3 regions of the Paenibacillus sp. FSL R7-0216 genome follow, and region 1 is predicted to be linked to each of the others. Evidence: riboswitches for the same ligand, from Rfam matches in the RefSeq annotation. Region 1 holds a riboswitch; each other region holds the start of a gene.
What was found. A riboswitch is a leader RNA that binds a small molecule or an ion and turns the genes downstream of it on or off. The one in region 1 is predicted to bind thiamine pyrophosphate.
Positions count from the first base shown of each region.

Region 2: it holds a riboswitch for thiamine pyrophosphate, as region 1 does, so the genes downstream of both, MKZ15_RS02895 (ABC transporter substrate-binding protein) here and MKZ15_RS18255 (ECF transporter S component) in region 1, are expected to answer to the same signal.
Region 3: it holds a riboswitch for thiamine pyrophosphate, as region 1 does, so the genes downstream of both, tenA (thiaminase II) here and MKZ15_RS18255 (ECF transporter S component) in region 1, are expected to answer to the same signal.

Region 1 is NZ_CP150222.1:3,993,384-3,995,646, reverse strand. Features, by position in the region: gene asd (archaetidylserine decarboxylase) at 32-829, opposite strand; TPP riboswitch at 1,010-1,121, shown strand; gene MKZ15_RS18255 (ECF transporter S component) at 1,234-1,839, shown strand; gene MKZ15_RS18250 (ABC transporter ATP-binding protein) at 1,839-2,263, shown strand, end outside.
Region 2 is NZ_CP150222.1:692,141-694,403, forward strand. Features, by position in the region: gene MKZ15_RS02895 (ABC transporter substrate-binding protein) at 1-992, opposite strand, end outside; TPP riboswitch at 1,149-1,261, opposite strand; gene MKZ15_RS02900 (cold-shock protein) at 1,565-1,765, shown strand; gene MKZ15_RS02905 (cold-shock protein) at 1,936-2,157, shown strand.
Region 3 is NZ_CP150222.1:3,049,794-3,052,056, reverse strand. Features, by position in the region: gene MKZ15_RS13840 (alpha-mannosidase) at 1-360, shown strand, start outside; gene MKZ15_RS13835 (hypothetical protein) at 589-891, opposite strand; TPP riboswitch at 1,089-1,192, shown strand; gene tenA (thiaminase II) at 1,345-2,040, shown strand; gene thiM (hydroxyethylthiazole kinase) at 2,061-2,263, shown strand, end outside.

The DNA of each region.
Region 1 (2,263 bases):
CGGGAGAGAAACCGGCGGCTTCAGCAAGCCATTAGCATTTTCCTGCGGGTTTGAAGTGGCCTAGCGCTTCACCCATCCTTACCTTCCGACCGGGCTCGAGACCGGGCAGAGGGGTGAAGGTTCCATTCTGGGTGAGAAGGACGACAGTTGATCCAAATTCAAAGTAAGCAAGATCGTCGCCTTGTTCCCAGCTTTTGGCCGAGGGGTCCGTGTATTGGATGCTGCTGACGTTCATGGCTCCCACTTTGATGAGGGCGATCTCTCCGCAACTGTGGGAAATATAAGTAATCAGGCGTTCATTCCGGCATAAGACCTTCTTCATGTGGCGCATGCCGAAGTCGTTCACGGGGTAGACCCGGCCCTTCACATGCTCGCTTTCCAACTTTTTCCCGGTCACGGGTGCATGAATTCGGTGATAATCAGTAGGACTAAGATAAAGGACAAGGGCATAACCGTGTTTGTACGTTTCTACGCGGGGGGAGCGCGACAGCAGCTCGTCAAGTGTGTAATCCTGTCCTTTGACGTTCAGAATCGTGCCGGTTTGGACCTCGCCCATAAAGGTAATTAAGGCGTCCACCGGACTGATCATCGTCCCTGGCTCCGCGTGCAGCGGGCGCATGCCTGGTTTTAATTTTCGGGTAAAGAACTCATTCAGTGTCCGGTATTCCCGAAGCTCCTTCTCCGCTTCATGGAGCGGAATGCCGTAGGATTTGGCGAAAAAAGGAATCATCGCCCGGCTCAAGCCCGAATGGGAGAACTTGCCCATCCATCGGGATAGCCATTTTCGGGAGGAGAGTTCCGTCATCCATTTCATCCATTTCGCGGCCAAATAGCATCCTCCTAGTCTGTCCGTTAGTGCTGCGTTGGTTTGATGAATTCGTTGCCACTTCCGCTAATCTTGACACAGAACAGGGCCGAAATCAATACAGCGGCCTGTAACCCCGGATGACAAATTTGTACAAATTGATGCTTGATGCCGAGGCTAGGTTGGTGTATGTTAATAACAATCGCATAGGGATACGGGGGCTTGAGCAAATCAGGCTGAGATAGCGGCATATGGCGCCGCGGACCGTTAATCTGATCTGGATAATGCCAGCGTAGAGAATCGATCGTCCGGGATGTCTTGCGTTTTTTACGCGCCCTCGTGACCTGACCACCGTCTGAGCTTATTCAGGCGGTTTTTTTACGTATGCGATGGGAATTTAAATTGAAGAATCAAGAGGAGAGATGGAGATGTCGGAAGTTATTCAAAAAAAAATGGGCCGCGGTTTGAAGCTAAGCGACCTGTTGGTAACGGTGCTGGTCTCGCTTGTGCTTGGCGTGGTGTACCACTTCTGGAGTTCGGTGTACAATTTGTTCTCGCCCCTGTTCTTCCAGGCGGATGAACTGGTGTACGGGATGTGGTTCCTGGCCGCAACACTGGTATTCCTGCTGATTCGTAAACCGGGGGTAGCGTTGATTGCCGAGATTGCGGCGGCCCATGTGGAGATTCTGTTCGGCAGCGAATGGGGCATTCAGCTCGTTCTATACAGCGTGCTGCAAGGCTTGGGAGCGGAACTGGTATTCGCCGCGTTCCGATACCGGAAGTTCTCCGGCTCCGTCGCAGCGCTGGCCGGAATTGGGGCCGCTGTTGGATCGGTGATTCCGGATTTCTTCTATGGCTACGTGCAGGATTATGAGCCTTGGCTCTTGACTGCCAAATATGCCATGCGCGCGGTCAGCTCTGCGCTGATCTGCGGTTACTTCGCTTACGCCGTGGTAAAAGCCGTAGAAGCGACAGGAGTCACCACCCTGCTGCGGCCGGTTGATCCGAAGGACTACGCGGCGCTGAACGACTGATGCGGAAGGACATGGCGGCCGCAGAGGTGCAGGGGCTGCGGTTGAAGTTCCCCGGTGAGGCCGATTTCGTGTTCAAGGATTTGGATTTCTCGGTTGTACGCGGAGAACATGTGCTGCTATTGGGCCCCAGCGGATGCGGGAAATCGACGCTGCTTCAGGTCTTGTCCGGCATCATCCCGGACTTGGTGGAAATCCCGATGCGGACGTCCGCGCAGCAGCTCCCGACATCGTGGCGCTTCCTGTTTCAGGACCCCGAGACCCAATTCTGTATGCCTTATGTTGACGAGGAGCTAGCCTTTGCCCTGGAAAACCTCGGCATACCGCAGCCCGAGATGTCCGCGCGGATGGAAGCCGCCTTGGCTGAGGTGGGCCTCGATTTGCCCGAGCTCCACGTGTCGATCGATTCGCTGTCTCAGGGGATGAA
Region 2 (2,263 bases), 1.9 Mb from region 1:
ATCCAATCAGAGTAGTTCTGCCATACTTCTTTCTTCTGTTCGCCCCAGCGCGGAGCGTCGTCCTTGTATTTCGGGCTCAGCCATTTTTGACTGGCAACTACCAGGTCCTTGTCGAGTTCCGGTACAGCCTTGAGCAAAATTTGCGCCGACTCCTCAGGGTGGGCGATTGCATAGTCATAGCCTTTGGACACCGCTCGCATAAACGCCTTCACGAGCTCCGGGTCGTCCTTGATCGTCTTCTCGTTGGTGACAAGCACCGGCGTATAATAGTCAAGCTGTTCGGAGAAGTCCTTAACGTAAAGCATATCCAGCGGCTCACCCCGCAGTTCGGCTTCGATGCCGGTCCATGCGTAGAAGATCCAGGCGAAGTCGATATCCCGCTTCACGGCCGTAAAATAATCGGCATCCCCGATGTTGAGGAACTTTACCTTGCCGACATCGGCGCCCTGCAGGTCCATAATGGATTTAATGACCGCTTCTTCCACAGGAGACCCCCATCCGCCGTAGGCTTTGCCCTCAAAATCCTTAGGTGTCTTGATATTCTTGGCAACAGGTGCAGCAAAGCCGGATGTATTATGCTGAATGATTGCGGCGATGGATACAAGCGGGACGCCTTGGAGCCGGCTTTGGGTGACGTTCTCTTGTACGCTGACGCCAAACGGGACCTCCCCGGAGGCAACCATCGCCTCAGCGCCGCCAGAGCCGGGAAGGAGGATATCCACATTCAGCCCTTCCTCGGCGAAATACCCTTGGTCCTTAGCGACGTAAAGGCCGGTATGATTAGTGTTAGGGCTCCAGTCGAGCACAACCTTGACGCTGCGCAGCTCTTCGCCGGTCGCCTGGTTAGGCGCGGCATTCTCGGCATTTTGCCCGCCTTGGTTTCCTGCAGCAGCCTTGCCCGCGCTATTTCCGTTGGCTCCGCCGCAGGCAGACAGAATTAGCAGCATACAGCCGAGGAACAGCGCCAGCACGGTGCGTAGTTGAACTTTCACGACACATTCTCTCCTTCGATTGTTTAAATTTCCGCAGCTTTGTTCTTGGTATAACCCTGGAAACGCGACCTTAAGCGCAATCCAAATTTCGGATACAAAAAAACGTCCCGGATCCGGGACGCGATAGGCAATGGAAATGAAATGAATAACGAGTTCATATCCATATAGTATAGCTCCCTACGCTGGCATTATCCAGATCAGGTTAAAGGGTCAGTATCTTTGAGGGATACACTCTCAGCCGGCCAATTCCAGCACCCCTGAACAGTATGACTGCAGATTACAACTGTCATTATAGTTTTCGCTTGCCGCATTTGTCCAGTCTTTCCGAACAGGTTTGCAAAAATAGGGGATTTGCTTTTTATCTGGCAAAAGGATATAATGAGTTCATCTCGTGTTTTAGAAAGAAGATCATTCACCCATTGAAAAGAGTGTCACTATTTAAAACCTGGAACTTTTTTCAATGTGTGAATTTTTTTTATACAAGTGGTGCATGTTCATAAGGGTCAGCCCTTTTGAGCGACTTCTGTTAAAAAAATGAATCATGTTAATCTTTAAACAGGAGGTATTCCCCTATGGAAACCGGAACAGTAAAATGGTTTAACGCTGAGAAAGGTTTTGGCTTCATCGAAGTGGAAGGCGGAAATGACGTATTCGTTCATTTCAGCGCGATCACTGGCGAAGGCTTCAAAACCCTCGACGAAGGCCAACGCGTACAATTCAACGTGGTTCAAGGCAACCGCGGCCCTCAAGCCGAAAACGTTGTAAAACTGTAAGCTAGCCAGAAACTGCTCTTAATGCGTTCTCGCATTGAGGGCAGTTTTTCTACTCAAAGATCATTCATGAGGTTAACATTCGGAAACCTCGCTTCTGATGGTACATATAGCACTATGACGAACCACATCTATGCACCCGGTTAGAACGCTCACCTTGAAGGAGGGGAATTATGAACTACCGTAAAAAAACGTTAGAAGAAATTCCTGAGGAAAATACACCGGTATGGACCTGCACGAGCGACGATTGCAATGGATGGATGCGTGACAACTTCACGTTTGAACATAGTCCGGCTTGTCCGCTTTGCTCGTCTGAGATGGTCATGGGAACGCGCATGCTTCCCCAACTGAGTAATCCAAGCTCCGATCAAAGATCGTCGGCCAAGAAGGCATAGACGAGGACGCCGCCGGAATCGGTGGACGCTGACAGCAGCCACAGCCGTATTCGCATCAAAGCGAATACGGCTGTTTTTGTTTTTTTTGGGTATGCAAAAATGAAAT
Region 3 (2,263 bases), 940 kb from region 1:
CACGAGGGGCATTGGTCCGAAGGTGGTACCGTACAGGCAGCAACGCTGCTAAATCAGCCGGTTTACGCCACGATGGGCCAGGCGCGCTCGTCTTCATTCTCACTGCTCCAAACGAGCGGAAGTGCGGACGTCGTCATTGATGCCGTGAAAAAAGCGGAAGACGGCGACGGCTTGATCGTTCGTTTGCATGAATACAAGGGAGGCCGAGGCCGCGTTCGCTTCCATTTCGGGATGCCGGTGATTTCCTGGCAAGAAACCGACATGATGGAACGGTCTTTAGGAGAATCCTCCTCAGCTGCGGAGCTTGAGTTGTCGATGTCACCGTATGAAATCAAAACGATTCGTTTGCAGTTGAAATAACGAGAGAACGCTGTGGGTCGCCTTCGACAGTTAATCGGAAGTCGGGGCGCCCGTCAGCGTTTCGATATCGTTGGAACCGTAGAAGAACAGAACGACCAGAATGATGATTACGATGAGTTCCGAGAAGCCTTCGCCGTCAAATTCACTCATTGTAGTAAACCCCCGCATCTAGGTTATGATGTAAAGCGAGCGATCCTCCCGCCCGAATCTTTCAAAGGAAGAGCGGGTTCAGGAGGAATTGTCCGCTTTTTTCTTCATGGCATTGATGATGTCATTGATGGTCATATCTCCATTCTCGTTGAGAAAGTTCAGCAACTTGTCGGCGTTTGCATCGCTGCTGATCGTTTTGTATTCGCCAACAAGGGAGACATACATGGTTGCGTTACGGTATAACTGGACGGAATCCACGCGAAGTTTACCGGAAAGAAGCAGCGCAGCTACGGTATATTCCGGGGTTTTTGGCCGGAAACCGCCCTTTTTGCCATTTTTCTTGTTGGAGGACGAGGATTTGCTTTTTCCGGCTGAATTCATGGCCTAACCTTCCTTAGCTGGATGGGATCCGGTTACTTATCCTGAGGAACCGGTTTACAAGACAGTTCCCTGATAGTTATGCTATGCAGCATTCCGGGGATGGTGTAGACGAGAGAAACAAGTGATCCAACGATCTTTCGCTGGACGGGATTGACAATCCAGGCAGGGATCGGTAGAGTAATAGGTGAATTGCATAGGAAATCCACTAGGGGCGCCGTAAACGGCTGAGACAAGAGACCATCTTGGACCCTTTGAACCTGATCTAGTTCATACTAGCGTAGGAAAGTGGAGTCGGCCCCCATTTGAATAGTGCTCAGGTTGTCGTATATCAGCCTAGGACTTGATCGAGCCGCTCCCTCTACGGAGCGGCTTTTTTGCGCGCTCTGTTAACAGGTCGTTTGTCGTCGTCTTCTCAGGGGATTTCCTAGTTCAATATATTGGGAGGTGGAGACGATGGGGTTTACGCAGGAGCTACGACGTCAGGCGGACGGGATCTATCAAGCCATATTCGATCATCCGTTCGTCAGAGGCATCGCAAGGGGACAACTGGAGAAAGAGCAGCTCATTCATTACGTTAAGCAGGATTACGAATATTTAAACGCCTATATGCGGATTTACGGTATCGCGATTTCCAAAAGCCGGACCCGAGAGGAGATCGCGATGTTCAACGAACAGATCGCGTATATTTTAAACCGTGAAGTTCAACCCCATCAGATTTTTTGCCGGGCCGCCGGAGTGAATTTTGAAGAGTTGCAGGGGTACCCGCTTGCACCTTCGGCGCATCATTATATCCGTCATATGCTGACGGTGGCCCACGAAGGGAGTTTGGGCGAGATCTATGCCGTTTTATTGCCCTGCCCTTGGACCTATCTGGTGATCGGCCAAAAGCTGCTGGCAGAAGTGCAGCCGACACCGGACCATCCGTTTTATGAGTGGATTGATTTTTACGGGCGTCTTTCGGGGGATGTGACGGAGAAGTTTATCCATGCGTTAGACCGATGGGCGGATACAGCCAGGGAGGAAGAGCGGCAAAGGATGGCCGATCATTTTCTGCAAAGCTGCCAATTGGAATATCTCTTTTGGGATATGGCTTACCGGCAGGAAGACTGGCCGGTTGCGATGCCGATGATCTCGCATTCATCCAAATGATCGAAAGAGAGGTTGAAAACATGAGCTTAATGGAAAAAGATCTGTCCGATGTGCTGGAAAAGGTGCAAAAAACGAAACCCCTCGTGCATAACATGACCAATGTTGTCGTCACGAATTTTACCGCAAACGGCTTGTACGCCCTTGGCGCTTCGCCGGTCATGGCCTATGCTCCCGAGGAGGTGGCTGATATGGCCAAGATCGCCGGGGCCCTCGTCTTGAACAT